3 regions of the Staphylococcus condimenti genome follow, and region 1 is predicted to be linked to each of the others. Evidence: predicted binding sites of a transcription regulator. Region 1 holds the regulator's gene; each other region holds the start of a gene.
The links. Region 1 encodes CtsR, which represses protease genes until heat stress. Its sites were predicted from a motif close to ATGGTCAATAAAGGTCAAACA; they were not measured.
Positions count from the first base shown of each region.

Region 2: the regulator CtsR is predicted to act here: its motif matches at 3,078-3,098, upstream of clpP (ATP-dependent Clp endopeptidase proteolytic subunit ClpP).
Region 3: the regulator CtsR is predicted to act here: its motif matches at 8,594-8,614, upstream of clpB (ATP-dependent chaperone ClpB).

Region 1 is NZ_CP015114.1:1,334,252-1,345,374, forward strand. Features, by position in the region: gene gltX (glutamate--tRNA ligase) at 1-1,018, opposite strand, end outside; gene A4G25_RS06750 (PIN/TRAM domain-containing protein) at 1,309-2,367, opposite strand; gene radA (DNA repair protein RadA) at 2,398-3,768, opposite strand; gene A4G25_RS06760 (ATP-dependent Clp protease ATP-binding subunit) at 4,029-6,494, opposite strand; gene A4G25_RS06765 (protein arginine kinase) at 6,506-7,510, opposite strand; gene A4G25_RS06770 (UvrB/UvrC motif-containing protein) at 7,515-7,991, opposite strand; gene A4G25_RS06775 (CtsR family transcriptional regulator) at 8,058-8,519, opposite strand; gene A4G25_RS06780 (NupC/NupG family nucleoside CNT transporter) at 8,692-9,903, shown strand; gene A4G25_RS06785 (ASCH domain-containing protein) at 10,072-10,518, shown strand; gene A4G25_RS06790 (GNAT family N-acetyltransferase) at 10,534-11,031, shown strand; gene pdxT (pyridoxal 5'-phosphate synthase glutaminase subunit PdxT) at 11,063-11,123, opposite strand, start outside.
Region 2 is NZ_CP015114.1:1,090,290-1,101,412, reverse strand. Features, by position in the region: gene A4G25_RS05590 (MFS transporter) at 1-939, opposite strand, end outside; gene brnQ (branched-chain amino acid transport system II carrier protein) at 1,334-2,659, opposite strand; tRNA gene A4G25_RS05580 (tRNA-Arg) at 2,926-2,997, opposite strand; gene clpP (ATP-dependent Clp endopeptidase proteolytic subunit ClpP) at 3,145-3,729, shown strand; gene A4G25_RS05565 (TIGR01777 family oxidoreductase) at 4,062-4,964, opposite strand; gene A4G25_RS05560 (DUF4887 domain-containing protein) at 5,550-6,425, shown strand; gene A4G25_RS05555 (hypothetical protein) at 6,477-6,707, opposite strand; gene A4G25_RS05550 (sugar-binding transcriptional regulator) at 7,019-8,035, shown strand; gene gap (type I glyceraldehyde-3-phosphate dehydrogenase) at 8,101-9,108, shown strand; gene A4G25_RS05540 (phosphoglycerate kinase) at 9,374-10,564, shown strand; gene tpiA (triose-phosphate isomerase) at 10,608-11,123, shown strand, end outside.
Region 3 is NZ_CP015114.1:983,202-994,324, reverse strand. Features, by position in the region: partial or broken gene addA (helicase-exonuclease AddAB subunit AddA) at 1-1,715, shown strand, start outside; gene A4G25_RS05040 (fumarylacetoacetate hydrolase family protein) at 1,890-2,798, shown strand; gene A4G25_RS05035 (YisL family protein) at 2,923-3,318, opposite strand; gene A4G25_RS05030 (CoA-disulfide reductase) at 3,439-4,761, opposite strand; gene A4G25_RS05025 (Cof-type HAD-IIB family hydrolase) at 4,867-5,712, opposite strand; gene A4G25_RS05020 (metal-sulfur cluster assembly factor) at 6,003-6,311, shown strand; gene A4G25_RS05015 (acyltransferase family protein) at 6,625-8,463, shown strand; gene clpB (ATP-dependent chaperone ClpB) at 8,662-11,123, shown strand, end outside.

The DNA.
Region 1 (11,123 bases):
ATTCAAATACTTTTTCAGAGTCTTTTTGTTTCATATATTGGTTGTTAACCCAAGCTAATTTTTTCTTATCGAAGAAAGCTGGTGATTTTTGCAAACGATTTTCATCGAAGATTTTAATGAATTCCTCTTTAGAGAAGATTTCTTCTTCGCCTTCTGGAGACCAGCCAAGCAATGTAATAAAGTTGAACAATGCTTCAGGCAAGTAACCTAAGTCGCGATATTGTTCGATGAATTGCAAGATTTGTCCGTCACGTTTACTTAATTTTTTACGTTGTTCATTTACAATAAGTGAAATGTGACCGAAACGCGGCGGTTCCCAACCGAATGCTTCATAAATCATTAATTGTTTAGGTGTATTTGATACATGGTCATCACCACGAATAACATCTGAAATTTCCATGTAGTGGTCATCTGCTGCTACTGCAAAGTTATAAGTCGGCACGCCGTCTTTTTTCACAATAACCCAGTCACCGATATTATCTGATTCAAATGATACTTCACCTTTAACCATATCATCGAATTTGTAGACTTTGCCTTTAGGCACACGGAAACGAATTGAAGGTTGGCGTCCTTCTGCTTCAAATGCTGCTTGTTCTTCTGCTGTTAAATGAGCGTGTTTTCCAGCGTAACGCGGTGTTTCACCACGTGCAATTTGTTCTTCGCGTTCTTGTTCTAATTCTTCTTCTGTCATATAACATTTATAAGCTTTGTCTTCTGCTAATAATTGTTCAACTAAAGGATCATAGAATTTCGCACGTTCTGATTGGCGGTAAGGACCATAGCCTTTATCTTTATCTACAGATTCATCCCACTCAAGACCTAACCATTCCAAATTGCTGAATTGAGAAGATTCACCATCATCTAGATTACGTTTTTTATCAGTATCTTCAATACGTACGATAAAATCTCCATCATAATGTTTAGCATATAAGTAGTTGAATAGTGCTGTTCTGGCGTTTCCGATATGCAAGTAACCAGTTGGACTTGGTGCATATCTTACTCTTACGCGTTCACTCATTATATAGTTCACTCCTGTTTTTATTGTTTTTCGGAAAAGAAAACTGGGAAAGCAATCTGCCTCCCTACGTTTTTCATTTAATCCATATTCATATAGAATGCTTGTGTATTCAGTGCCGTATCATTACATCACTTTATTATGGCTATAATCTACTCGGTGCACAAAAATCATCAGGCAATTCTGTACCCATTCTTACTTATTGTAGCATTACAAACAGTATTTGGTAAGCCTAATGCTTGCAAAAATATAGTTGATATGACTAAAAAGCAATGTGTCAAAATGTGGCTTGCTTAAATTAATTTCGCGAATATAATACGTCCAGAAGAAGTCTGTAAAATACTTGTGATTTCAATATCAACATGTTGGCCGACATACGCTTTTGCATCATCAATAACCACCATTGTTCCATCTTCTAGATAACCCACACCTTGACCAGGCTCTTTCCCCATTTTTGTAAGCAGCAGGTTCAACTGATCTCCTTGACGGACAGTCGGTTTTACAGCCTCTGACAAATCATTAACATTCAATACTTTCACACCTTGGACATGACAAATTTTATTCAAATTAAAATCTGTCGTAATCACATCTGCTTTATATTTATGTGCAAGCTTGATTAATAAAGCATCAATATCATTGTAAGATTTTTGCGGATGTATAATTCGTGTAGGATAAGAAGCATCGTGCAACTGATTTAATATATCTAAACCACGTTGTCCTTTATCTCTCTTAACACTATCTGTAGAATCTGCAACAATCTGAAGTTCATTAATCACACCTTGCGGAATTAATATTTCTCCATCTAAAAATCCGCATTTGATTATATCTAAAATTCTGCCATCAATGACTGCACTCGTATCAATAATTTTAGGTGCTGCGCTATAAGTGTTCAAGTGTGCAGAACGTGCCATTTTTTCAGGCAAAAACATTAACATTTCGTCTCTTTTTTTCAAACCGAACTGGAATCCTAAATAACTTAAAAAGACTGTAATAATAATAGGTAAAACATGAAGAAATAATGAAGAACCGATTAAATTTAAAATAAAAGAAATCATCACAGAGATTAATAAGCCCATAATCAATCCAATTGCAGCAAATAAAATCTCAATTGCACTATGGCGCATAATAAAAATTTCAAGTTTCCGCAAATTTTTGATAATGCGTGGAATAAATATACCGAATATAATAAAGAATAATAAAATGCCGATGACACTGATAATATATTTATTTGCCAACCATGGATATGAATCTAATATTCCTGTATCTTGTGCTATCGACGGGAGGATGACTACGCCTAGTGCTGCACCTAAAATAGCATAGCTCGCCACCACAATCATTTTAATAATATTCACGCTGATGCCCCCTCTCTTTCCTTACTTGTTTCAGCGTTTCATTAATGCGAAATCCAGCGCTTCATGCACACTTGTCACGCCGATCACTTGAATACCTTCAGGAAAATCCCAACCGCCGATATTTGTTTTAGGGATGATTACACGTTTGAATCCAAGTTTTGCTGCTTCTTGTACTCGCTGTTCAATACGTGAAACACGGCGAACTTCACCTGTTAAACCAACCTCACCCACATAACAATCCATGCCATTTACAGGTTGATCTTTAAAACTAGAAGCAATTGCAGCAATCAGAGCTAAGTCAACAGCTGGTTCAGTCAATCTGACCCCTCCTGCTACTTTGATATATGCATCTTGCTGCTGCAATAAATAACTTTCTTTTTTCTCCAGTACAGCCATCAATAAATTCAAACGATTATGGTCAATACCTGTTGCCATACGTCTCGGGTTATTGAAGGTTGTAGGAGTTACTAAAGCTTGTACTTCGATCAACAGCGGTCGTGTTCCTTCCATAGTCGGAACAATAGTAGAACCTGCAACATTAGTTGAACGTTCTTCTAAAAACATTTCCGATGGATTTTTTACACCTTTTAATCCACTATGTTTCATTTCGAAAATACCCATTTCATTTGTAGAACCAAAACGGTTTTTAACTGCTCGCAAAATACGATACGCATGATGTTCGTCACCTTCGAAATACAGTACAGTATCCACCATATGCTCAAGCAATCTTGGGCCTGCTATCTGACCTTCTTTAGTCACGTGACCCACAATGAAAGTTGCAATATTCATTTGTTTAGCAATCCCCATCAAAATTTGCGTACTTTCTCGTACTTGCGATACAGAACCTGGTGCAGAATTGATATCTGGGTGATAAATTGTTTGGATAGAATCCACCACGACTAAATCAGGTTCAGTCTGTTTGACCGCTTCCTTAATCACTTCTAAATCAGTTTCTGCAAACACATTCAAATTGCTTGAATCTTCATCCAAGCGGTCTGCGCGCAATTTAGTTTGATTTAATGATTCTTCACCAGTTATATATAAAACTTTTTTATTTTGTGATAATGCAGAACAAATTTGCAGCAGCAATGTTGATTTACCAATACCAGGGTCACCGCCAATTAAGACAAGCGAGCCTTGTACGATACCGCCGCCTAATACTCTATCGAATTCAGGAGAACTCGTTTTAATACGAGGCGTAGTTTCGTTTTGTACTTGGTTAAGCTTAGTAACTTTTGCCGTTTGTTCACGTGTACGCATGCCTCTTCCACTTGAAGCTTCTTTTTTCTCAATAATCTCCTCCATTTGGTTCCAAGCACCACAATTAGGACATTTACCCATCCATTTAGGTGACTGATAGCCACATGCCATACATTCAAAAATGACTTTTTTCTTCGCCAATTTTACACCTCCTGTTTTTATGTGAAAAGCATAATTATTTTACACCTTAACTACACTAAATTCCATCTATATTTATTGGCTAAAATATAATTTAGTTTTCAAGTGCTGCTTTCTGATTACAGTCTATTATTTCAGTGCTATATTACATCATATCAAATTTTGAATTTTTACAGTGTCTTAAAAGCATATAAAAAGAGCACACGCTGCTTTTTTCAAAGCAGCGCATGCTCTTCTCTTATTCATTCAACGAATGACAACTCTTATGCTTTTGTAGCAGTTTCAACTGTTTCATTTGTTTCGCGATCATTGATGTTATATTCAAATTTTTCACCATTATGGTCAACGACTACATCTTTACCTTCTAATTGGTTACCGTCTAAAATCAATTCACTCAAGTTATCTTCAACTGTTTTTTGAATTGCTCTGATAAGAGGACGTGCACCATATTGAGGGTCATAGCCTTCTTCAGCGATTTTTTCTTTCACTTTTTCAGTAACGCTGATATTAATATCTTGTTCAGATAAGCGTTCTGTAAGTTTATTAACCATTTTAGTTACAATTTCTTTCAATTCATCTTTATTAAGTTTGTGGAATACAATAATGTCATCTACACGGTTTAAGAATTCAGGACGGAAAGAGTTTTTCAATTCTTTCAACATTGTACTGCGAATTGTTTCGTAGTCTTGTCCTTCTGAAGAACCGCCGCCAAAACCAGTAAAGCGTTGATCTTGTAATTCTTGTGCACCGACGTTAGAAGTCATAACAATTACTGTGTTACGGAAATCTACTCTGCGGCCTTTAGTATCAGTTAAGAAACCATCATCGAGCACTTGTAGCAAGATGTTGAATACATCTGGATGTGCTTTTTCGATTTCATCGAAAAGAATAACTGAATAAGGTTTACGTCTTACTTTTTCAGTTAATTGACCGCCATCGTCATGACCTACGTAGCCTGGAGGGGCACCTACTAAACGACTGACTGCGTGTTTTTCCATGAACTCACTCATATCAACACGAATCATCGCATCTTCGTCTCCGAACATTGATTCTGCTAAAGCACGTGCTAATTCAGTTTTACCTACACCAGTTGGTCCTAAGAAGATAAAGCTTCCGATTGGACGTTTAGGGTCTTTCAATCCAGCACGTGCACGTCTTACAGCTTTACTGATTGAAGTAACTGCATCTTTTTGGCCGATAACACGTTCATGCAATGTGTCTTCTAAGTTCAATAGACGTTCAGATTCAGTTTCATTTAGACGAGTTAATGGAATACCAGTCCATCCAGCAATCACTTCAGCGATATCATTTTCACTTAGTGTTGTGTTAGAACCGCCCTGTGCATTTTTCCATTCGTTTTTAGCGTCTTCATATTGTTTTTCTAATTTAGTTTGTTTATCACGAAGGTTGGCAGCATTTTCGAATTCTTGAGAATGTACAGCTGCATCTTTTTCGTTTTTAACTTTTTCAATTTCTTGTTCGATTTCTTTCAAGTTTGTTGGTGTTGTATGACTTTTTAGTCTTACTTTTGAACTTGCTTCATCGATTAAGTCGATAGCTTTGTCTGGTAAGAAACGATCTGAAACATAGCGGTCACTTAAACGTGCTGCTGCTTCGACTGCTTCATCAGAGATGTTGATGCGGTGATGTGCTTCATAACGATCACGTAAACCTTTTAAGATAGCAACTGTATCTTCAACAGTTGGTTCATCTACTTGAACAGGTTGGAAACGACGTTCTAACGCTGCATCTTTTTCAATGTGTTTACGATATTCATTTAATGTTGTTGCACCGATTGCTTGCAATTCACCACGTGCAAGTGCTGGTTTCAAGATATTAGATGCATCAATTGCACCTTCTGCGCCACCTGCACCAATTAATGTGTGCAATTCATCGATGAATAAGATAACGTCGCCTGCTTGATGAATTTCTTCCATTACTTTTTTAAGTCTTTCTTCAAATTCACCGCGGTATTTTGTACCAGCAACGACTGTACCCATGTCTAATGACATTACACGTTTATTTTTCAATGTTTCAGGTACTTCGTTATTTACAATTGCTTGTGCTAAGCCTTCTGCAATTGCTGTTTTACCAACACCAGGTTCACCAATTAACACTGGGTTATTTTTTGTACGACGACTTAAAACTTCAATGACGCGTGTAATTTCTGCATCACGGCCGACAACTGGGTCTAATGTGCCGTCTTTTGCGATAGCTGTTAAGTCGCGTGCTAAACCGTCTAATGTCGGTGTATTATTTGATTTTGTTGCTTGCGCATTTTTGTTGCTCATTTCAGGGCTGCCAAGTGCTTTCACTACTTGTGCGCGTGCTTTTGTAATATTTAAATCCAAGTTTGCAAACACGCGTGCTGCTACGCCTTCATTTTCGCGGATTAAACCAAGCAAGATATGCTCTGTTCCGACGAAATTATGATGAAGTTTACGTGCTTCATCCATTGAAAGTTCGATAACTTTCTTAGCTCTTGGCGTATAGTGCAATGTGCCGACTTGTTCTTGACCTTGTCCAATTAATTTTTCTACTTCTGCTACTACAAGATCTTCTGTAATACCGAAACTTTCTAATACTTTTGCAGCAATTCCTTCTGGTTCTTTCATTAAACCAAGAAGTAAGTGTTCAGTTCCGATATTTGAATGATTCAAACGAATCGCTTCTTCTTGTGCATGTGCTAATACACGTTGTGCACGTTCTGTAAGTCTGCCGAATAACATAGCAAAACCTCCTAATTTATATGTTCTCTAATTACATTCGCTCTTTGTTCATTTATCGATATTTCATCTGTTTCATTTATTAAAAATGGAGATTGTATCGCCACCATCATTTCATTAAAATTGAAATCTGATAGTTCAATATACCCTAAATCTATTCCTAATTTCACTTCACTTAACCGCATTGCCGCTTCTTCAAGTGACATTAAGCGACCATAGCGCAATAACCCTAAAGAACGGTAGATACGGTCTTCCATTTCAACCGAGCTGTGTTGATGCAATTGTTTTCTGACGTTCAGCTCTTCGGTAATAATTTGTTGTACAATCTCTATCAATGTTTCTATAATTTGTTCTTCTGTTCTTCCCAACGTCAATTGGTTCGAAACTTGGAATACATGACCATAGACTTGTGATCCTTCACCATATATACCTCTAATTGTAAATCCGAATCGATTAATAGTCTGTGCGATTCGATTCATACGTTTAGTAATTGAAAGCCCTGGCAAATGCAACATCACACTAGCACGCATTCCTGTACCAATATTCGTTGGACACGTTGTAAGATAACCGAGTGTTTCATCAAAGCTGATACTGAGTTTCCGATCTAGTTCATCATCTACTTCTGAAGCTTTTTCAAATAAAGATGCAAGATTCATATCTGTACTCATTGCTTGAATTCTAATATGATCTTCTTCATTTACCATTATGCTTAATGATTCATCTTCATTCAACAATACTGCTGAAGCAGGTTGCTTAATCAACTCAGAGCTGATTAAATGTTTAGCCACCAATTTGAGCTTATCTGTTTGTTCCATATCGCTCAGTTGCAATGTCTGCATATCAGGCAAAGCATCTTGTACTTCATTAATAACTTTTTGTCCTTCAATATCAGAAGTAAACATTAAGGGGTGCACATGATTATCCAAGTTTCTTGCGAGCCGAATACGTGAAGACATGACTACTGGTGTTTCTTCGCCATGTTCCATCCCTTCACTCATATACATTGAATGTTCATTCATGATGCTATCCCTCACTTTCTTCTTGAAGTGCTTTAATTTCATCACGAACCACAGCAGCTTCTTCAAACAATTGTTTATCTACTAATTGTTGCAAATATTTATTTTTAGATTCAATCAATTTCTTTAGTGCAATTTTGTGTGTAGAGGAAGCAGGCGTTTTACCGACATGTTCAAACTGTCCGCCCTGCACACGTCTCACAATATCCACAATATCCTCTTTAAAAGTAGTGTAACATTGCGCACATCCGAACTTTCCTTTATAAGCAATATCTTTAATTGTCATATGACAATTCGGACAGCGCTTTTCTTCTCTTACATTCAGCTCTTCTAAATGGATACCGTGTTTAGACGCTAAGTGCTGTAATATTTGTTTAATTACAAATGAACCTTCCATGTCTTCTTGATTGTTTTCCCAAGAAGGTTCTTCTTGGTGTTCTGCTTTTATAGGTTCAACACGTTCGGGATGTGCTTCCTTTAACATCCCATCATACTTTTCGGACGTTTGTGCATCTAATTTATCGTCAGGCATGTGCAGCCTCCTTGTCTATTAATAGTAATTAATGACCGGCAATAGCTGTTTCAATATATTAGCGCGGACAATGTCTCTTGCCGCAACATCCATTCTAAGTGTGTCTCTATCAACTACGGCTAGTATCATCTTAGCTTCACGAATTGTAATATATTGATTATCAAGCAAGCCTTCAATCACATAATGTGCTTGTTGTTGAGAAATAGAATCTCCAATAATTTGCAAGAGATGGTCAATATAACCTTTTGTATCTTTTGTTTCAACTTTGGTGATTCGTATATAACCACCGCCGCCACGTTTACTTTCTATTTCATAACCGTGTTCATTGGTGAATCTTGTCTTAATCACATAATTAAGCTGAGAAGGTACACAGTCAAAGCGTTGAGCAATATTTGCTCTTTGAATCTCAACAACATCTTTATTTGATTCCTCAAATAAATGTTTAATGTATTGTTCTATGATGTCGGACATATTATGCATGGATATCACCCCTTTTTTGACCTTCTTTGACTATATTATATGACCAACTTTGACCTTTTTCAACCAATATGTTTATAAAAAATTTGATTTTCTTGAAAAATTAGGATGTTACTTACTACCATTTTAATGTATGATATGGTATGAAAATAAAAATAAAGGGTGAAGAAAAAACATGCATATCATTATTGCTTTAATAGGCATTATCTTCTTTTTAGCACTTGCATTTGTTTTTAGCTCAGATAAGAAAAATGTCAAATGGAAATATGTCGGCATTTTACTTGTAATCCAGTTCATCTTCGCATTCCTGCTTTTAAAAACAAATGTGGGAATTACAGTTATTGGCGGAATTGCAAATGGATTCTCTTATCTGTTAGCTAAAGCAGCTGATGGAGTGAATTTCGTATTCGGAGGATTTAAATATGTTGATCCTAAGAATCCGCCGTTCTTCTTCAGTGTATTATTACCGATTGTATTTATCTCAGCAATTATCGGGATTTTACAATATACAAAAATCTTACCGTGGATTATTAATGTTTTAGGATTTTTAATTTCAAAAATCAACGGCATGGGACGATTAGAATCATATAACGCAGTTGCTGCGGCTATTTTAGGACAATCTGAAGTGTTTATCTCATTAAAAAAACAACTTCCTTACATACCTAAGCAACGTTTATATACACTTACAGCTTCAGCAATGTCTACAGTATCCGCTTCTATTGTCGGTGCTTACTTCACATTGCTTGAACCTAAGTATGTCGTAACAGCTATCGTATTAAACTTATTTGGCGGTTTTATTATCGCTTCGATTATCAATCCATATACTGTGGATGAAAAAGACGACAAATTATTAGTGGAAGAAACTGAAAACAAACAATCCTTCTTTGAAATGTTGGGAGAATATATCTTAGATGGATTTAAAGTTGCAGTTATTGTAGGCGCGATGTTGATTGGTTATATCGCAATCATCGCCTTATTAAACGGTATTGTCAGCGGAATCTTCACGATGGTTTCTGGCGGACACATTAAATGGGACTTCCAAACATTAATCGGCTTCGTATTCGCACCATTTGCATTCTTAACAGGTGTACCTTGGGATGATGCAGTAAGATCTGGTTCATTAATGGCAACTAAATTATTATCAAATGAATTCGTAGCTATGCAAGGTCTAGGAAAAATGCACGGATTATCAGAACGTGCTGTTGGTATTACTTCAGTATTCTTAGTATCATTTGCGAACTTCAGTTCAATCGGTATTATTTCAGGTGCAATCAAATCATTAAATAATGAAAAAGGTGACGTTGTTGCACGTTTCGGACTTAAATTATTATTCGGTGCAACATTAGTATCATTCATTTCTGCTGCTATTGCAGGTTTCTTCATGTAAGTACAAGCAGCTTATAAGATGGCTTCCTCATTTAAGGGAGTCATCTTTTTTATTATCCATTGCAAATAATTAAACAGTACCTGCATAAAGACATATCCCATATTGAATTGCTTTCCATCATTATATAATGTAAAATCTCACTAACATAGTAGAGAAAGGAACAACCAAATGGCTATTGAAGAATACTGGAAAGCATTTGTATCACACTACCCTGAGTATCAAAATAAACCTTATACAGCATGGCAATTTGGAGTAGATCCAAGTCATCTTGCAGATTTAGTAAAACGTGGTATTAAAACTGCGACAACAAGCGGTTTAGCTTTTTACACAGCAGAGCAAGAACACTTACCAAAAGTTGGCGATTTGAGCATCGTTCTAGATGCACAAGACAATCCTATCTGTATTATTAAAAATACCAATGTATATCAAGTACCCTTCTCTGAAGTATCAGAAATGCATGCTTATAAGGAAGGTGAAGGAGATCGTACATTAAGCTACTGGAGAACAGTTCATACGGACTTTTTCGAGAAAGAATTCAACTCAATCAACCAATCTTTTTCTGAAGAAGAAACAATGGTCTGTGAAGAATTCGAATGTATATACGTTTTAAATTAAAATCGAGGTGATTTAATGGACTTAAATCAGATTCAAATCAATAAGTTTCAAGAATCAGATACACAAACCGTCGTGGATCTTATTATTCATACACTTAGAACGACCAACATCAAAGATGAACCTGCAGAAGACATTGAGAGTTACGTTAAAGATATTACACCAGAGAGCATCCAATACAAAGCTGAAAACTTCAATTTCTATGTTTTCAAATTCAATAATGAACTGATTGCGACAGGTGCAATCGGTCCTTATTATGGAAGCAAAACTGAATCTTGTTTTTTCTCCATCTTCGTCTCACCAGATTATCAAAAACATGGTGTCGGTACATTAATTATGGATACATTAGAAGATGATTACTATTATCATCGTGCTGAGCGTTTAGAAATCCCCGCTTCTATCACTGGTGTTAATTTCTATCGTAAACGCGGCTATGACTATAAGAATGGTATTAAAGAGCCTGACAATGAAGGTTTGATTTTTCTAGAAAAGTTTAAAAAAGCGAGCACTCTATAAAAAAGAGTCCTCGCTTTTTATTATCTGCAGATTAAACTGCAGCATGTTTATGTTCTGCGACAATATGATTAATGAAATATTGTGTCACTCGG
Region 2 (11,123 bases), 240 kb from region 1:
GATACCTGCGATAAAGATTACGCTGAATGTTGTAATGATAATGACATTATGTGAAATGCCCATTAATATAATTGAAATACCACTCGTGAGCAGTGCAATCAACAATACTTTTTTAACACCGATAAAATCACTTACACGTCCTGCAGCAAGTGCAAGTACCATACCAATTAAACCGAATAATTTAACAGTAGAAATCATAGTTAAGTCTGCATTGATAGTTTTTGAAGTTAAAAATTCATTTAAAATAGTATACATTGAAACGAATGACGTAAGGATAGTAAGTGATACGAAAAAGCATAATACAATGCCTTTATTATCAAAAATATGTCTCATGTTTTTGAAGAATATCGAGAATTTTGTATCTGGAATATGATATGGACTTTTTGGGATTGCACGTAAAATCCAAAATGCTAATAAAATATAAACAATAGTTAAGATAAAGTAAACAATGCGCCAACTCATATGTGCAGCAATAATGTCACTCAAGTTTTGTCCAATGACCCCAGATAACATGAAACTTGTACTGATAAAACTAATTGCAGTTACACGTTTGTTGATAGGGAACACTTCTGTTACATAAGTGAGTGAAACGGGTGAGAAACTCGCTGCAGCCATGCCTTGAATGACTCTGACAATTAATAGCAAGATAAAGTTATGAATAAAACCAATCGCAAAAGTTGTTAATGTCAACACACATAACCCAACGAGGATTACTTTTTTCTTGCCGAATTTATCAGAAATAATACCGTAGAACATACAGCTGACTGAATATGAAATAGAAAATACAACACCGATCAATGTGGTTGCACTTTCACTTAAATGAAGTTCTTTACCAATAACAGGCATTAATGGAATAGCAGAATACAAACTGCACATGACGGCAATACCTGTAATAAAGAAGACAGTTGTGATTAAGTTGTAATTAAACTTTTGCTCCATTACAAACCTACCTTTCAATAAATTTTTAGAGAATACTTCTTGAAAAATTTAAAATCTGAAGTTTTTTACATAAAGAAATAGGGACAAATGAATCTAACACGTCCCTTTACCTATACGAACTGTTTAAAAAGATTAAATCTCTTTTTAGCTGGTCCGTTAAAAAACTGCCAACAAAGGGGTGATTGTTGAGCAGTGTTACCTTTAAAATGCAATATTAATTTTAACACATCAGATTTAAATTAAAACGGGTTTGCTCAATATAAAAATATTGTGAAAAATTAGGAAAGTAAAGAGAAATAGTATTATTTTGATGTTATTTATAGACATAAGAAAACCGATGGAATTCATTTGTTTCCATCGGTTTTCTGCTTGTTCATTCTCTATATACATGTTTTTATGCTTTTTGTTTATCGATTTGATTAGAGTGAACGGTATTTTTGTTTCTGATAAAGTCGATAATAATACCGATAATTGTTAATGCTAAAAATGAATATAACCATGCCAAGCCTTGTTCTGATAAAGGCAATGCTTGATACAAATGGTTCAATGGCTTAATTAATTTAAAAGTATTTAATATTTCAAGAACTGAAATAAGTAACGTTGAAATTGTCGGTAGGATATAAGCGATTTTCAAACGTGTCGGTATTACAATTGCGACTAATGAAATTAATACAAGTACGATAGAGATCGGATAGATAAAAGTTAGAAGCGGTACAGCAATTTGTAAAATCATATTTAGTCCTAACGTTGAAATTAAAAATCCAACTAAAGAGAAGACTAAAACATAAGTCTTATATGGAATTTTAGGGAATTTTTTCATTCCGAATGCTGAACTTGCATTGACGAGCCCGATACAAGTTGTTAAACACGCTAAAATCACAATAACACCAAATAAAATATTACCGAATGCACCAAATAATCTAACTGAATTATATGTTAGGATACTTGCGCCATTTTCAAATCCTGGTTTACTTGTAGTGATGCCGAGATAAGCAAGTGAAAAGTATATGATTGTTAGCAGAACAGCTGAGATTAAGCCGGCTAAGATTACATTTTTAACAATTCTCTTACTGTCAGAAATACCTGCTAATTTAAAACTTTGTACAATAACAACTGAGAAGGCAAGAGCTGCAACTAAATCCATAGTATAATACCCCTCTAAAATTCCAGATACTAATGGTGCTTCTGCATATTTACCTTGGGGTTCGCCAACTTTGCCTTCTGGATGAATAATAGCTGCGATACAAAGTGCTCCGATTACGAGTAAGAGAGCGGGTGTTAAAACCTTCCCTAAGTTATCTACCATTCTATTTGGATATAAAGCAATTAAACCAACTACAATAAAGAATATAAGTGAAAATCCAACCAGTGTCCAAGTATTGTGGAAAGGTAAAATTGATTTAGCTCCAATTTCGTATGCGACATTGGCCGCACGTGGAATACCATATAGTGCTCCGATAGATAAATATATACAAACCGCAAAAATAAATCCGAATTTTGGATGGACCCTATTGCCTATAAATTCAACACCGCCATCATAATAAGCGATAACGATAACAGTTATGTATGGTAATAAAATACCGGTTACTGCAAATCCTGTCATACCTGCCCACATATTGCTTTGTGCGGTATAACCTAACATTGGTGGAAATATCAAGTTGCCGGCTCCAAAAAATAATGAGAACAGCATTAAACCTGATACTAAAATTACTTTTTTCATTTGAACCTCCCAAAAAATCAAAAAAACGTTATTTACAAAAATTTCTGAATATTAACTAAGTTGATATCTTTCAAACATATAGACTTTAACATAATTCTAATTATTAGAAAAGATTAAATTGAACTTAGTTAATTAAAAGAGTTAAATAAAGCTAAAAAGTGTAAATTGATATAGAGAGCCGCATGCTTTTGCTATGTAAACATGGATAGTAAGTGATATGAGCATAAAAAAAGCTTATAACCCTAAAAAGTTATAAGCTTAAAAAGCCCCCTCGAAGGGAATCGAACCCCTATTGTAAGAACCGGAATCTTATGTGTTATCCATTACACTACGAGGGGTAAATGATAACAGACAATTAATAGTGTACCTTTAACCACCAATAGGGTCAATATGGATTATAGAAACAAAGTGAGTATTATTTTTGACCATTTTTGACTTTTAGGTTAAAATATAGTTAATTCATAAAAGTACAAGGAGGAAATGTAATGAATTTAATTCCTACAGTAATAGAAACAACTAACCGCGGTGAACGCGCTTATGACATTTATTCAAGATTATTAAAAGACCGTATTATCATGTTAGGTTCAGCAATTGACGATAACGTAGCAAACTCAATCGTATCACAATTGTTATTCTTACAAGCACAAGATGCTGAGAAAGACATTTATTTATATATTAATTCACCAGGAGGCAGTGTAACTGCTGGATTTGCAATTTATGATACAATCCAACACATTAAACCAGATGTACAAACAATCTGCATCGGTATGGCTGCGTCAATGGGATCATTCTTATTAGCAGCAGGTGCAAAAGGTAAACGCTTTGCTTTACCAAATGCTGAAGTAATGATTCACCAACCACTTGGCGGCGCTCAAGGTCAAGCAACTGAAATCGAAATTGCTGCAACTCATATCCTAAAAACACGTGCTAAATTAAATAAAATTTTAGCAGAACGTACTGGTCAATCAATTGAACAAATTGAAAAAGATACAGATCGTGATAATTTCTTAACAGCTGATGAAGCTAAAGAATACGGTTTGATTGATGAAGTAATGCAACCTGAAAAATAAGTTGAACAAATAAGAAAAAGTTCCGGAATTCAATTTCCGGAACTTTTTTTATTTTTGACTACGGCCTTTGACATATTTTATTAAGACGCTTACTAGCAAAATAATACCTATTAATAAATATAGAAGTGCGATAAAAAGAGAGGGCATCTGTGTTGTCATTGCAAAACTTCCGATACAAATTAATAGCACGCTTGCTAATATAAGTAAAATCTGAGATGACTTATTAATCATATCCAAAAAACACCTTCGTTCTAATTACACTATTGATAACTTCTATCAGATTTTCTTAAAACAAAAAAATGAATGTGAATAGGTTAATATTATACAATAAATTACTCTCGAACTAAATTATCAAGTGCTGCTTTTAAGTTTGGAAAAGCAAAATTAAAACCGTGTGCCTGCAATCGGTTTGGAATTGCTTTTTGTGTATCTAAAATAATAGTGGCACGTTGTCCCAAAACAAGGCGAAGTATCAAACTTGGTACCCATGTTTCATGAGGCTTGTGCATTTCTCGAGCTAAAGTATAACCGAATAAATTTTGACGCTCAGATACAGGGGCTGTGAGGTTGAAAACACCTTCAGCTTGCGAGTCATTAATAAGATATAATATCGCTCTTGTTAAATCAGTAATGTGTATCCATGAATACCATTGGAAACCAGTTCCTAATTTACCGCCAAAGTAAAATTTATACGGGAGTTTCATAGTCGGTAATGCGCCGCCTTCATCTGAAAGAATCATTCCAAAGCGACCAATTATAACGCGAGTTCCTAATTTTTCAAATTGATGTGCTAATCGTTCCCATTGATATGTGACATCAGATAAAAAGTCATGAGGGTCACATTTAGAAAGTTCTGTATAAGTACGGTGGAAATCAGGACGATAGTAACCAACTGCACTAGCGTTAAATAATACAGAAGGATGAGTGCCTTTGTGCTTAAATAATTCAAAAAGAGCTTGAGTAGAACGGATACGACTTAACATAAGTTCTCGTTTATATTCATCAGTCCAACGATTATTTAACGAAGCCCCGGCAAGGTTTATGACGATATCGATATGATTAGGTACTTTTTCTTCCCAACCTTCTTTTTCCCAATTGACATAAGTGATTTTATCATCCAAGTTATGGCGATCTTGGCGTGTTAAAATTGTGATATGTGAGTCTGTATCATGAATGGCATCGACAAGATGACTACCAACTAAGCCTGTTCCGCCAGTAATTAAGAATTCCTTCATTTATATCCACCTCTTCTATAGTATGGTATGTACAAATTTAAATGTTGTTAAATAATATTGATTCTAAATATTCAATGATTATTCAATTTTTAGTCATTAATATGTCATTAAAAACTTAACATAAGTATTTAAAAAACAACTGAAAAAGTTATAATGAAAGTACCTTCGAAAATTAATTAAACATCTCTTAATTAAAAACAGTATACCCCATAATATACGTGCGAAGGTGAAATTTTGACTCCCTTTAGTATTGGGCCTATGCGAGAAGCGTATAGGTCCATTATTTTTTTGTAGAGATGAACATGTGCTTATTATTATATCAATGTTTTAAAGTTTAATCATCCATACACACTGCTACGCTTATTACTATTTTCTGATGTACCTTCTAAGAGAATCTTGCTATTTGTTAAATTCTTTTAAATATCCGCATATTTCCTTTCAAAATGATGTATATATCATGGGAAAATGTTATGATTAATTAATGAAAACTATGTAAAAAATAATTCAATTGGGTAAATAAAACTAAAGTGTGAAAAGTCTCAATGTGTATTTTATTAGGAATAGAAATTGGAAAGAGGAGAGCACATGTCTAATAAAGGTCGAAATGATTTTGAAAGATCATCTAAAAACAAGATGAGCAATCTTGCAAAAATAATAAGTGCAATTATCGTTGTTATTTTATTATTCACGCTTGCCTTTGCTACTTTCTCTTTTGTGGATCATTCTAAAAAGGGCAGTGAACGATTAAGCCAAGAACAAAAGAAAGAAAAACAAGAGAAAAAAGACAAAAAAGAACGTGAAGAGAAGAAGAAAAAAGACGAAGAGAAAAAGCGTAAAGAAAAGCAACGTCAGGAAGAAGAATGGGCGAACCAGCAAGCTGCAGAACAAGAAAGACAAAATAATATAAATGCACAACGCGAACAAGCAGCAAGACAAGCGCAACAAAATCAAAATACTCAAAAACAACAAACAACAAACAATAAAGCACAACAAGAACAAGAGAAAAAACAACAAGAACAAGCACGTAAAAATCAAGAAGCTGCTAGAAAACAAGCTGAAGAACAGCAGAAGAAAAATGAACAGGTTGCAAAAGAACGTCAGCAAAAAGCAAAAGAACAAGCTGATAAAGCTATGGAACAACAAAAGCAACAAGAACAGCAAAAAGCACAAGCTGAAAAGCAGCGTCAACAACAACAAGAACAACAAAAATCAAACCAGAACCAGCAGCAAAAACAACAGCAAAATACACAAAATCAACAATCAAATAATAAACCCAGGCCAGGGCAAGGACAGCAATCAACAGTAAGAAACACACCTGGTAGTAATCAATCAAGTACACAATCATCAAGCAGTTCTAATCAAACACAACAAAAACAAGCACCTGCTAATTCAAGCAATAACTCTTCGCAAAAGCAGAGTTCAAATAACCAATCTAATAATAATCAATCATCACAACGTTGATATAACAAAAACGAGCATTCTCTTTCATCAGATAGGAGAATGCTCTGTTTTTTAATGAATTAAATTTAAAAGCCACGTAATAAAAAACGATAAGATTATAAGAATAGGCAAGCAACCGCACCCGATTGGAAAACAGCCGCCAAAAGAATAGTACTTAATACGTCTTTGATTTTCAAAATCAGATTTTTTTTGGTTAGAACGGGTAGAGTGAAAGTATGTGTCATCTTTATATCTAGGGTCGTCTGGATCAATAACTTCAGGTTGTTCATCTTTTTCAGACATAATATACCCTCCTTTGAAAGACTATTATAGTAGATATTTTAGAGCAGAGATAATCAAAAGAAAAAATATAGCTAAAAAACAAAGTTAAAAGATGATTTTTCATGCGAATAAAGGGTATAATATAATTGTTGGTAAGTATTGTGTACAATGATAGAGTAAGTTTTGTAACTTAAGCATTAAGACTTGCTTTTTAAAACAGATGATAGTATTATTGCAAATGTAAGAGATGTTATTTTTTGTCCCACCTGGGACTTAAAACGTCAAAGTGTGGTTGCATACTGACCCTTAAAGATATAGAGGAGGAAATAGTAGTGGAAGACTTGCTTAAAGTCCAACAAAAATTGATTCCTGAGCTTGTCGATAGAATGTACCGTAGATTTACAATACTCACTACTATCAAAATGCACCAACCTGTTGGAAGAAGAAGTTTGAGTGAATACATGAACTTGACTGAGCGTGTATTAAGATCAGAAACGAATACATTAAAGAAACAAGAATTGATTAAAGTCAAACCTACAGGTATGGAAATAACTGATGAAGGTGAACATTTAATTGATGAACTAGAAGCATATTTCAATATGTATTCTGATGGTTATCACTTAGCACAATTGATTAAAGAGCGTTATCAAATCAACAATGTATATGTTGTGCCAGGTAACACTGATAAAGATAGTGCAGTTAAAACAGAAATGGGTAATCAAGCAGGACAACTTTTAGAAAAAACTTTTTATAAAGATGCAATAGTATCTATAACTGGTGGATCAACAATGGCATCAGTTAGTGACTCAATGCATGTACTGCCTTTCAAAACATTTTTTGTACCTGCGAGAGGCGGCTTGGGAGAAAACATGATTTACCAAGCAAATACCATTGCAGCAAGTATGGCAGTACAAACAGGAGGCGACTACACAACATTATATGTTCCTGATAATGTCAGTGAATCTACATATGAATTGTTGATGCAAGAACCTTCTGTAATCAATACATTAGACAAAATAAAACAATCAAATATTACTGTCCACGGCATTGGTGATGCGCTGAAAATGGCGAACAGACGCCATTCACCTAAAGATGTGATTGAAATGCTTCAACATCACAATGCTGTCGGAGAAGCATTTGGTTATTACTTCGATACTAATGGCAATATAGTCCATAAAGTTAAAACGATAGGACTTCAAATGGAAGATTTAGAATCGAAGCAATATATATATGCTGTAGCCGGAGGTGCTTCGAAAGGGGAAGCGATAAAAGCTTATTTATCGATAGCTCCTAAAAACACCATTCTGATTACAGATGAAGGCGCAGCTAAGACTATCGTACAATCTTAAACAATTTTGGTTATAAAAAAGTGACTTCACTTTTTAACAATATCTTTTTAAAGGAGGCCATAATAATGGCAGTTAAAGTAGCAATTAATGGTTTTGGTAGAATCGGTCGTTTAGCATTTAGAAGAATTCAAGATGTTGAAGGTATCGATGTAGTAGCAGTAAACGACTTAACAGACGATGAAATGTTAGCACACTTATTAAAATACGATACAATGCAAGGACGTTTCACTGAAGAAGTTGAAGTTGTAGATGGCGGATTCCGCGTGAATGGTAAAGAAGTTAAATCATTCGAAGAACCAGATGCAAGCAAATTACCTTGGAAAGATTTAGACATTGATGTTGTATTAGAATGTACTGGTTTCTATACAAGTGATGAAAAAGCAAAAGCTCATATCGATGCAGGCGCTAAAAAAGTATTAATTTCAGCACCAGCTACTGGTGATGTTAAAACAATCGTTTATAACGTAAACCAAGATACTTTAGACAGCTCTGACGTAATCGTTTCAGGTGCTTCTTGTACTACAAACTCTCTTGCTCCTGTAGCACAAGTTTTAAATGATAGCTTTGGTTTAGTTGAAGGTTTCATGACTACTATCCATGCTTATACTGGTGACCAAAATACTCAAGACGGTCCACACAGAAAAGGCGACAAACGTCGTGCTCGTGCAGCAGCTGAAAACATCGTTCCAAACTCAACAGGTGCAGCTAAAGCAATTGGTAAAGTAATTCCTGAAATCGACGGAAAATTAGACGGCGGCGCTCAACGTGTTCCTGTAGCAACTGGTTCATTAACTGAATTAACAGTTGTATTAGATAAAGATGTTACAGTTGACGAAGTAAACGAAGCAATGAAACAAGCTTCTAACGAATCATTCGGTTACAACGAAGATGAAATCGTATCTTCAGACGTAGTAGGTATGACATTCGGTTCATTATTCGATGCAACTCAAACTCGTGTTATGACTGTTTCAGGCCGTCAATTAGTTAAAGTAGCAGCTTGGTACGACAACGAAATGTCTTACACTGCGCAATTAGTACGTACTTTAGAATATCTTATTAAAGACGTAAAATAATTTGATAATAAGATCTGAATTTGACAAGCTGTAAATGTGCTGTTGAATTGTTATGATCAGCTTTTGAGTAAGCGGAGAGGCACATACGCTTCTCCGCTTATTTTAAATTTTCATAAGCTGCAGTGAAAATTAGCAAGTAGTTTATTTCTAAACGAAAAAACTTTTAAGTACTTTAGATGTTTTTTCTGCAATAATAACGACTATATGCTAATCTCAATCTATAGACATTAAAGAATCATGCTTTCATTCAAAGGAGGAAGTTTAGATGGCTAAAAAACATGTATCTGATTTAGACTTAAAAGGTAAAGTTGTATTAGAACGCGCTGATTTCAACGTACCTTTAAAAGATGGAAAAATTACTAATGACAACCGTATTGTTCAAGCTTTACCAACGATTGAATATATCCTTGAACAAGGAGGAAGACTTGTTCTTTTCTCACATTTAGGAAAAGTCAAAGAAGAAAGTGATAAAGAAAAATTAACACTTCGCCCAGTTGCTGAACGTTTAAGCGAAAAGCTAGGTAAAGATGTTAACTTTATCCCACATACTCGTGGTGAAGTTTTAGAAAAAGCAATCGCAGAATTAAAAGATGGAGAAGTACTTTTAGTAGAAAATACACGCTTTGAAGATTTAGATGGTAAAAAAGAATCTAAAAATGATCCTGAATTAGGGAAATATTGGGCTTCATTAGGTGATGTATTTGTAAACGATGCATTTGGTACTGCTCATCGTTCTCATGCTTCTAATGTAGGTGTTGCATCTAATTTAGAAAGTGCAGCTGGAGACTTGATGGAAAAAGAAATCAAATTTATCGGTGGTGTTGTAAACAATCCTGATAAACCAGTTGTTGCAATCTTAGGTGGCGCTAAAGTATCAGATAAAATCGGAGTCATCGAAAACTTATTGAATGTAGCTGATAAAGTTCTTATCGGCGGCGGTATGGCTTATACATTCTTAAAAGCACAAGGTTATGAAATTGGTAAATCTTTATTAGAAGCAGATAAAGTAGATTTCGCTAAAGATTTATTAGAACGTGCTGGCGATAAAATTGTATTGCCTGTAGATGCTAAAGTAGCTAGAGAATTTTCTAATGATGCACAATATACTGTTGTTACTATCGATCAAATTCCAGCAGATCAAGAAGCGCTTGATATTGGACCTGAAACTGTTAAATTATTCGAAAAAGAACTTAAAGGTGCACATACAGTAGTATGGAATGGACCAATGGGTGTGTTCGAATTTGAAAACTTTGCTCAAGGTACAGTAGGTGTTTGTGAAGCAATTGCTGAAATGAAAGATGCAACTACTATTATTGGTGGCGGAGACTCTGCAGCAGCAGCTATGATGCTTGGATTTGAGGATGATTTCTCTCATATTTCAACAGGCGGCGGTGCTTCACTTGAATACCTTGAAGGTAAAGAATTACCAGGTATCCAATCAATTAGCGATAAATAATTAATAGTATTTTTGATAATAACTTTTCAAGGAGCGTTTAATAATGAGAAAACCAATTATTGCAGGTAACTGGAAAATGAACAAAACTGTACAAGAGGCAAAAGACTTTGTAAATGCATTGCCTCAATTACCAGATACAAATGAAGTAGAAGCCGTTATTTGTGCACCAACTATTCAATTAGATGCATTAATTACTTTAGTAAAAGAAGGTAAAGCTGAAGGGCTTGAAATTGGTGCTGAAAACACTTATTACGAAGAAAGCGGCGCATTTACTGGTGAAACGTCTCCAGTTGCATTAGCAGACCTAGGTGTTAAATATGTAATTATCGGTCACTCTGAACGTCGTGAATTATTCCACGAAACTGACGAAGATGTTAATAAGAAAGTCCACGCTGTGTTTAAACACGGTATGACTCCAATCATCTGTGTTGGTGAAACAAATGAACAACGTGAAGGCGGAAAAGCTGAAGAAGTAGTATCAGACCAAGTTAAAAAAGCATTGGCAGGTTTATCTGACGAACAATTAAAACAAGTAGTTATCGCTTACGAACCTATTTGG
Region 3 (11,123 bases), 350 kb from region 1:
ACGATGATTATTTCTATCAATCTATACAACACTATTTAAAAAATGAAGAAGCAGATCCAGACTTAGTCGCTAAACTTCAAGATTTCCTTAAAGACTTGAAGTTTTACCAAGAATTCAGTTTAGAACATCCGGTTTACCAATTGATAGACCGTTTTTATAATGATCGCTTCGTAATTCAATATTTCAGCGGCATGATTGGTGGAAAAGGCCGACGTGCCAACTTATATGGTCTATATAACAAAGCTATTGAATTTGAAAACTCTAGTTTTAGAGGCCTCTTCCAATTTATACGTTTTATTGATGAATTGATTGATCGCGGAAAAGACTTCGGGGAAGAAAATGTAGTAGGGCCTAACGACGATGTAGTCAGAATGATGACTATTCATGCTAGTAAAGGTTTAGAATTCCCATTTGTGATTTATTCCGGATTGAGCAAACAATTTAACCGCAGTGATTTATACAAACCTGTCATTTTAAATCAAAAATACGGAATGGGAATCACTTATTTTGATGTGGAAAAGGACGTTGCATTTCCTTCTCTAGCATCTGTAACTTTACGTGCCATTACTGAAAAAGAAATGATATCTGAAGAAATGCGTTTGATGTATGTGGCACTGACACGTGCAAAAGAACAGCTTTTCCTTGTAGGACGGGTAAAAACAGAAAAAGAATTAGATAAGATGCTGAACACAGCTGTTTCAAATAATATGCTGCCTATGAGTTACCGTTTAGAAGTGAAAAATCCGTTGCAGCTCATTTATGCAATACTTGCGAAATATCAAGCCAATCATCTAACAAATGATTTGAAATTTGAGCGCAATATTGATGAGTTAGATGACGCAATACATCCTTATGCAGAAATTCATATTGATGAATATAGTGATATTGCACAAGATATTCATCAAAACGAAGACGAAGAATTCCGTACGGTAACTGATATTATAAACTATCAATCTACGAATACAGATCGACAACAAACGATTGAAACACAACTAGATTACCAATATCCTTACCAAAAAGACGTTGTTAAACCAACCAAACAATCTGTATCTGAGCTGAAACGCCAATTGGAAACAGAAGAAACGGGAACAAGTTATGAACGTGTGCGTCAATATCAATTAGGTGCTTCGACGTATGAACGCCCAAAATTCATGAGACAGCATAAGAAACGTAAAGCAAATGAAATAGGTACATTAATGCATACTGTTATGCAGCATCTTCCATTTAAAGAAGAAAGAATGACAAGTGCTGAATTAGATGAATATATCGATGGATTAATTGAAAAGAACATCATTGAAGATGATGCTAAACAAGATATACGTATAGATGAAGTTATGAATTTCATTAAAAGTGATTTATATCTTGAAATCGCACAAAGCGATCAAATCATGCGAGAAATGCCATTTGTGGTCAATCAATCAAAAGTCGATCATCAAATGAATGATGATGAAGATGTATCAATAATTCAAGGGATGATTGATTTGATTTATCGAAAAAATAATCAGTATTACTTTGTCGACTATAAAACAGATACATTTAATCAACGTCGAGGTGTGTCAGACGAAGAATTGGGTGAACAGTTGAAAGCACGTTATAAAGTACAAATGTATTATTATCAATCTGCGCTAGAAACAATTTTGCAAAGAGAAGTTAAAGGGTATTTATACTTCTTTAAATTTGGAACATTATCATTAGAAGAAAAAACTGAACATTAATCTGTTGTTCTTAGGGTAGAGAAATATAAGCGTGTAAACATTTGTAAATATAATCTTACTTTATTGCTTGCACAGCTTCATTATAAAAAATTGAGAAACTTAACAAATATTTGTTATTTTTCTGAAAATATAGTTATAATTGTTAGTAAGATTGAGATGAGGAGCTGATACTGAATGAAATTCTTATCATTCAAACACAATGATGAAACATCATATGGAGTAAAGGTAAAACGTGAAGAAGCAGCTTGGGATTTAAGAAAAGTTTTTGCTGATTTTAGTGAAGGCGACTTCCATCCTAAGACTTTATTAGAAGGTTTAGAACAAAATCATACTTTAGATTTTCAAGAACAAGTCCGCAAAGCAGTGGTAGCGGCTACAGATAGTTCTAACTCAGAGGATTATAAAGTTCAATTTTCTGATATTGAATTCTTACCGCCTGTAACACCACCGAATAATGTCATTGCTTTCGGCCGTAATTATAAAAAACATGCAGATGAATTAAATCATAGTGTAGAAAGATTATATGTATTTACTAAAGCAGCATCATCTTTAACTGGTGATGAATCTACAATTCCTAACCATAAAGATATTACAGATACTCTTGATTACGAAGGTGAACTAGGTGTAGTTATCGGTAAAGCTGGAGAAAAAATTCCAAAAGGATTAGCTTTAGATTACGTATATGGTTATACAATCATTAATGATATTACTGACCGAACTGCTCAACGTCAGCAAGACCAAGCTTTCCTTTCTAAAAGTTTGACTGGCGGCTGCCCAATGGGTCCTTATATCGTAACTAAAGATGAATTACCAACACCTGAGGACGTTAATATTGTAACTAAAGTCAACAATGACATTCGTCAAGACGGCAATACTAGCCAAATGATTCTTAAAATTGATGAATTGATTGCTGAGATTTCTAAATATGTTGCATTGCATCCTGGAGATATTATTGCAACAGGTACACCAGCAGGAGTGGGAGCAGGAATGAACCCTCCTCAATATCTGCAACCTGGTGATGAAGTAAAAGTAACAATTGATAATATTGGTACATTGACAAACTTTATTGCTGAAGAAGAATAGAATGAAATAATAGAAGAGATTAGGAGTGAGTTGTTATGCAGCTCATCTCTAATCTCTTTTTTACGCATTAAAAAAACTCTGCCGAATATCTTATAAAAGATTTGGCAGAGTTTATAAAATGATATTATTTTCCAATACCGAACATACTTGAAATTGGTCCTTCTGGTAAAATGATTCCTAATGCCATTGTAACGATAATTAAAGCAATAGTACTCCAGAATAAGCCTGTATGAGAAGCACCGCGTTGTTTACGTACTAATGTTACTTCCATAAGTGCCACTACACCAACACCGCAAACCATTTTTAATGTTAATAGCATGTGTGCGCTTCCTGTTGCAGTCGCAAATTCTTTTACTACTTGCCAAACACCGCTGAATAAGATTAATACTAAGAATAATCTTAAAGTCATGTGTAAGGGTTTATATGCTTTTTTCGGTGCACCGGTTTTAGTAAAACTGATGTAAGAAACGATAAATAAAATAATACCGATTACCCAGCTGAAAATGTGTAAGTGTAACATGTAATTTCCTCATTTCATCAATATTTCATACCTTATAATAACATATCTGAACAAGAACTTTGCAATGCAATTATTTATAAGAGGTTATTTTGTGGATTGTATTTATTTTTATTTGTAAAATTATTTATTTTGAGCTTTATATCCGATCATATTAATAATATCTTTTGGAGAACTGAACGGTGGTGCATAAGCACTTTCAAATTCAGTTAGTTCATCGACAGTCATATCATTTTGCATTGCCATAGATAAAATATCAATTCGTTTATCGGCACCAGATTTACCTACTGCTGCTGCGCGTAATATTTTTCTAGATTTATTTTCAAAGTATACGCGTAAATGAAGCGGTTCAGCTCCAGGATAATAGCCTGCATGGTTCATCTGTTTGGCTTCAACGATTGTATAATCGAAATGACTTAAATCAGAAGGGCTTACACCGACACTTGTTAATGTATAATCAAAGAATTTCACTGCATTTGAAGCTAAGAATCCTTTAAAAGGGACGTTGCGTGTTTGAGTAATATGTTCTGCTGCAATGCTTGCCCCTCGATGTGCGCCCCAAGCTAACGGAACATGTGTAGGTAAATTCACATGACGATAAAAATTAGAGGCAATGTCACCAATTGCATAGATGTTTCTATAGTTTGTTTGGAAATATTCATTAATCGGAATATATCCAGCATCATCTTCTTCAATTCCGGAGCCTTCTAAAAACTCTGTATTTGGTTTGATACCGATACCTTCAATAATGATATCAAAGTCTTCTGTATTTCCAGATTTAAAATGAACGGTTTGACCATCTACTGAATCAACTTCTTCGTTTAATCGGTAATCAATTTGACGTTCGTCCATTTCATCAAAGATGACTTTATTCATATCTTGATCCATTAACTTATTGATTTTTTCAGAACGATGGATCAATGTTGTTTGAATGCCCCTGTTGTAAAAGTTTTCTAAGACTTCTAAGGATATATATCCAGCGCCTATAATAAGTGCTTTTTTAACATTGTTTTTAGTGATGTAAGATTCAATGTCATCTGTATCTTCTAAATTACGTAATGTAAAAGCCATATTACTTTCTAAAGGTAATCGATTTGCTCGACAACCTGGGCTCATCACTAAATAATCATAGCTTTCAGTAAAAGTTTCATCTGATTTTAAATTTTTTACAGTTACAGTCTGGTTATTAGGGTCAACTTGAATGACTTCATGGAATACTTTTGCGGTTATACCTTTGTTTTCTTTGAATTGTTCAGGTGTAAAATTAAGTAATTCAGAACGGTTGTCAATCAGATTACCTAGATAATAAGGAAGACCGCAATTTGCAAATGTAATATCACGGTCTTTTTCGAAAATAGTGATATCACAATCAGGATCTAAACGTCGAAGCTGACTTGCAAATGTTGCGCCTCCTGCTACGCCGCCAATAATAATAATTTTGGTCATTTTTTTGCCTCCATTTACTGTTGAATAAGAAAAAAGACAAGGTTACTATAAAGTACATGTTCATCTAAGTACTAAAGCAAACCTTGTTTTTACTTGAAAATATATTTATCTTGAATAAACTTTCGTTTCATTATTATATGGGATATTGAGGCTGAAGAAATCGTTAAGATATCTACCTATACCATCTTTGTTGTTAGAATATGTGACTTCATTTGCAATGTGTTTCAATTCATCTAATCCATTTTCCATTGCGATACCATGTTTTGCATATTTAATCATTTCCGTATCGTTATCTTCATCACCAAAAGCGATAATATGATTGCGATCAACACCTAATTTATCTTTCACACTATCTATACCACGTGCTTTACTGATGCCCCTTTTAACAATTTCAATAACTGGGAATGGTGCACCCCAACGTCTGTGCTCTATACTTTCAGCGTAGAAACGAGACAGCATTTGTTTAACACGAGGAATCATTACTTCATCTGCTTCAATTAGAATTGAAGTCGGAGGTTCTTTTAACTGATTCACAATATCGCCAGTTTCAATTTTAGGATTGCCCATAGAGAATCCATCAAAAAGATGTTGATCGAAGTTATCAATATATACATGGTCTTTGACTTCAGCAATAATATTTTTCACCTGCATTTTTTGAAGAGATTCAATAATGCTTGCTGCTAAGTCTGGATCGAGTGTTTCGTGAGTCACAGGTGCATCTGAATCAGTTGGATTATGTACAAATGCACCATTGAAATTAACAATAGGTGTATTTAGGTTTAATTGTTCATAGTATAGCTTACTCGCACGGAAAGGTCTGCCTGTTGCTATCATAATATAGTGACCTTGTTCTTTAAGTTTTTCTAAAACTTTCAAAGTATAAGGTGAAATTTCTTTTTCATCATTCAATAATGTCCCATCTAAATCTAAACAAATTAAATATGGTTCCATAAAATTATCTCCTTAATGCTGAGAGGATTCGTTAAATAATGCATGTACTGCAAATTTTAAAATAGGCTGAACGCCTAAAGAAAGTATGATGCTTTTCTTCAAGTTATCGTTCTAGCCTTTATAGTGATAAACAAAACATTGATGTCTATAGTTAATAATATCTTGTCATTTGAAGAGATATTATTATTTAACACCTTATCCAGTGTATTCTAATAATAGCATTTTATTGGAGTTTTGTCGGATATTTGATATATTAAGATTAATAATTATTGCTTAGAGAGGTGAGCGAAATGGAGGAAGCATTAAAAGATAATATTCTTGGTGCATTAGAAAATGTAATTGACCCTGAGCTAGGCATAGATGTCGTTAATTTGGGTTTAATATATAAAGTAGATCTTGATGATGATGGTTTATGTAAAGTTGAAATGACTTTAACTTCAATGGGTTGTCCGCTTGGACCGCAAATTATTGAACAAATCAAAATGGTTCTTGCTGAGATTCCTGAAATCCAAGAAACAGAAGTTAATATTGTATGGAATCCACCATGGAATAAAGATATGATGTCACGCTATGCGAAAATTGCTTTAGGCGTGAGCTAATTTACATTTAAAAATAATGTTATCACTTTAGAAAGAGAAACGATACATTGCTTAACGTTAAACTTTAAAACAGTTTAATGCAATGCGTGTCGTTTCTCTTTTGTTATTTAAAATAAAACTATCACAAAATAGTCAAATTTAAATAATGTACGGTTTTGTAAGATTTAAAATTAACTCAAATCGCATATAATGACTTGATATTGCAAGATTATTACATTAATATTACAAGTGGTAATTATGACGCAAACGTGCCTATTAAATAGATACATAGCACATGTTAACGGAAATTAAAGATGGAAAGAAAGGTAAGTGCATGAATAATTTGAAGCGCAGTTCAAGTAACAATAACTCGCCTAAGAAGATGAATTACATGCCTGGACTCGATGGGTTAAGAGCGATTGCGGTTCTAGGAATTATTATTTATCATTTGAATAAACAATGGCTTGCAGGCGGTTTCTTAGGTGTTGATACATTTTTTGTTATTTCTGGTTATTTAATCACAAGTTTGTTGTTAATAGAGTATAAGAAAAATGGAAGTATTGATTTAAAAAAATTCTGGACGAGACGTATTAAACGTTTAATACCAGCCATGGTATTTGTGGTCAGTATCGTCACCATTGTCACTCTGATTTTGCAGAGAGAAGAAATTATAAGAGTGAAACATGATGCTTTTGCAGCACTCTTTTATGTTTCAAACTGGTGGTACATTGCAAAAGACGTAAACTACTTTGATCAATTCTCATTTGAACCATTAAAACATTTATGGTCACTCGCAATTGAGGAACAATTTTATTTATTTTTCCCACTAGTTCTTATTTTATTATTGAATAAAATTAAAAAGCCGAAACAAATCACACTGATATTTTGGGTGATTTCTCTAATTTCATTGTTGGTGATGGTATTGTTAACACACCCTGGAATGAACTTTTCACGTGTGTATTTCGGTACTGACACAAGACTGCAAACACTGTTGCTAGGTGTTATATTAGCATTCTTATGGCCGCCGAACAGATTGAAAAAAGATCCGCCTTTTGCAGTTCGTTCACTGGTAGATATTGTTGGTGTGATATCGCTTGCGATTTTGGTTTGTCTCTTTATATATGTAGATGACCAAAGCTATTGGATTTATAATGGTGGCTTTTACTTGATTTCAGGAATTACTTTATTCTTGATTGCAAGTATCGTACATCCATCCGGATTGTTGGCTCGATTTATGGGTAATCCTGTATTCGTTTATTTAGGTAAACGTTCATACAGTTTATATTTGTGGCACTTTCCAGTTATTATTTTTACACATCGATATTTCGTAGCAGGACAAATTCCTATTTATGTCTACTTGATTGATTTAGTACTGACAGTTGCTATGGCAGAGTTCTCATATCGATATGTAGAAACACCTTTCCGTAAAAAAGGCTTCAAAGCGCTATCTATTAGTAATTGGTCTAAAAGCAACATTGTCCGTTGGGTTTTAATGCTTCTTATATTAATTCCATTTGTACTTATTTTAGCTGGACTTTTTGATAAATACGGTAAAGATACTGTAGGAGAAAAAGCGACGCAGTTTGATACGAATAGTATTGATAAATATGTAGTAAGACCTATTCCTTATGGAAAAATGGATTTCCTAGGAAATGGCGGCGGTGAAGAACCGGAAGAAAGTACAGATGTATATGATGATGTGCAACCGTTATTAATCGGTGACTCCGTCATGGTAGATATTGGTGAATACTTTAAAGAAAGTGTGCCGCGTTCTGTTATCGACGGTAAAGTAGGACGAAATATGTATCAAGCGAAGCCATTAATTGATTCGCAATATAGCCATTACAATAAAAAAGGCGACAAGGTCATTATTGAACTTGGTACAAATGGTGATTTTGATAAAAATCAACTTGATTCAGTTATCAAATCATTTGGCGATGCGGATGTATATCTTGTAAATACACGTGTGCCACGTGATTACGAAAAACACGTGAATGACTTGATGAAAGAAGCAGCAGCTAAACATAAAAATGTAAAATTAGTAGATTGGTACAGCCGATCAGCAGGACACAGTGAATACTTTGCACCTGATGGTATTCATTTAGAATATTCAGGAGTTAAAGCATTATCTGATGAAATTATTAAAACAATGGGATTAAAAAAAGATAAATAAAATAGTAAAGTAAGTGTAGGAATGGAGCTGGAACATTATTTTTTCCAGCCCCATTTCTTTTTTAAATTTTTTTGAATTCAAAGAGGGTAATAAGTTGAAAAAATCTTAGAATATAGCTTATACTATTATTAAGGTCAAAGTAAGTCAAAGTCAAGAAGGTTCTTGGCTCAGTATACTGAATCGACAGAGGTGAATAAATTGGATGCAAATAAAATGACATATGCTGTTCAAGAATCATTGCAAGGTGCAATTGAAATCGCAAAACAGCACGAACAGCAAAATGTAGAAGCAGAAGCAGTTTTGATTGCTGCTTTAAATAGTGAAAATAGTCTTTTTAAAAGTGTACTTGAACGCGCTAATATAGATATAGTAGCACTTTCTGAAGCATATGAAGAAAAACTAAATCATTATGCAACAGTCAAAGGCGATAATATACAATATGGACAATATATTGGTAATAATACGAATACACTTTTTAACCAAGCTGAAAAAATAATGGAAACGTATGATGATGAATTCGTCTCTATGGAACATCTTTTACTTGCTGCGATTGAAACAAATGAAATAACTCAGCAATTTGTAGGCAATAAGGATGAAGTAATCAAAGAAATTATTAAGAAAGTCAGAGGAGGAAATCACGTGACATCACAAAATCCTGAAGCAAATTATGAAGCTCTAGAAAAATACGGACGTGATTTAGTTGAAGAAGTCCGTCAAGGCAACATGGATCCTGTTATTGGACGTGATGAAGAAATTCGTAACACAATACGAATTTTGAGCCGTAAAACTAAAAATAACCCTGTATTAATAGGGGAACCTGGTGTAGGTAAAACTGCAATTGTTGAAGGCTTAGCACAACGAATTGTTAAAAAAGATGTGCCTGAGTCTTTATTAGATAAAACGATTTTTGAATTAGATTTAAGTGCTTTAGTAGCTGGCGCGAAATATCGCGGTGAATTTGAAGAACGATTAAAAGCTGTATTGAAAGAAATCAAAGATTCAGACGGCAGAATCATATTATTTATTGATGAATTGCATATGCTAGTTGGAGCAGGTAAAACAGACGGCGCCATGGATGCCGGTAATATGTTGAAACCGATGCTTGCTAGAGGTGAACTGCATTGTATCGGTGCTACAACTTTGAATGAATATCGTGAATATATTGAAAAAGATTCTGCGTTAGAACGTCGTTTCCAAAAAGTAGGCGTTTCTGAACCGGATGTAGAAGATACAATTTCAATTTTACGTGGTTTGAAAGAACGTTATGAAGTATATCATGGTGTGAGAATTCAAGACCGTGCTTTAGTAGCAGCAGCGGAATTATCTGATCGCTATATTACAGATCGCTTCTTACCGGATAAAGCAATTGATTTAGTAGACCAAGCTTGTGCTACTATCCGTACTGAAATGGGATCTAATCCGACAGAACTTGATCAAGTCAATCGTCGAGTTATGCAATTAGAAATTGAAGAAAACGCATTAAAACATGAATCTGATAATGTCAGTCAACAACGTTTAAAAGAGTTGCAAGAAGAACTTTCAAATGAGAAAGAAAAACAATCAGCATTGCAATCTCGCGTAGAACAAGAAAAAGAAAAAATCTCAAAACTGCAAGAAAAACGAGCAGAATTGGATGAAAGCCGCAAAGCTTTAGAAGATGCGGAAAATAATTATGATTTGGAAAAAGCAGCTGAATTACAACATGGTAAAATACCGAAATTAGAAAAAGAATTGCGTGATTTAGAAGATGCTTTCCAAGATGAACAAAGCGAAGATCATGAAAGAATCATCCGTGAAATTGTTACAGATGAAGAAATTGGGGATATTGTCAGTCAATGGACAGGTATTCCAGTTACTAAATTAGTAGAAAGTGAACGTGACAAATTATTACACTTAAATGATATCTTGCATGAACGTGTTGTAGGTCAAGACAGAGCTGTGGATTTAGTCGCAGATGCAGTTATTAGAGCCAGAGCAGGTATTAAAGATCCTAATCGTCCAATAGGCAGTTTCTTATTCCTAGGTCCTACAGGGGTAGGTAAAACAGAATTAGCTAAAGCTTTAGCTTCTTCTTTATTTGATTCAGAAAAACACATGATTCGAATCGATATGAGTGAATATATGGAAAAACATTCCGTTTCAAGATTAATTGGAGCTCCTCCTGGCTATGTAGGTCATGATGAAGGTGGACAATTAACTGAAGCTGTGAGACGTAATCCATATTCAGTTATCTTGTTAGATGAAGTTGAAAAAGCTCATTCAGATGTCTTCAACGTATTGCTTCAAATTTTAGATGAAGGACATTTAACTGATTCTAAAGGACGTAATGTTGACTTCAAAAACACAATTATTATTATGACAAGCAATATCGGCTCTCAAATTTTACTTGAACAAGTAAAAGAAACAGGTGTTATTTCTGAAACTACAGAATCTGCAGTAATGACAAGCTTAAACCAATACTTTAAACCTGAAATTTTGAACCGTATGGATGATATTGTTCTCTTCCGCCCATTATCTGTTAATGATATGAGTATGATTGTAGAAAAAATTCTTACAGAACTTAATATTCGTTTGCTTGATCAACGTATTTCTATTGAAGTGTCAGAGGCAGCGAAAAAATGGTTGGGTGAGGAAGCTTACGAACCTCAATTTGGTGCAAG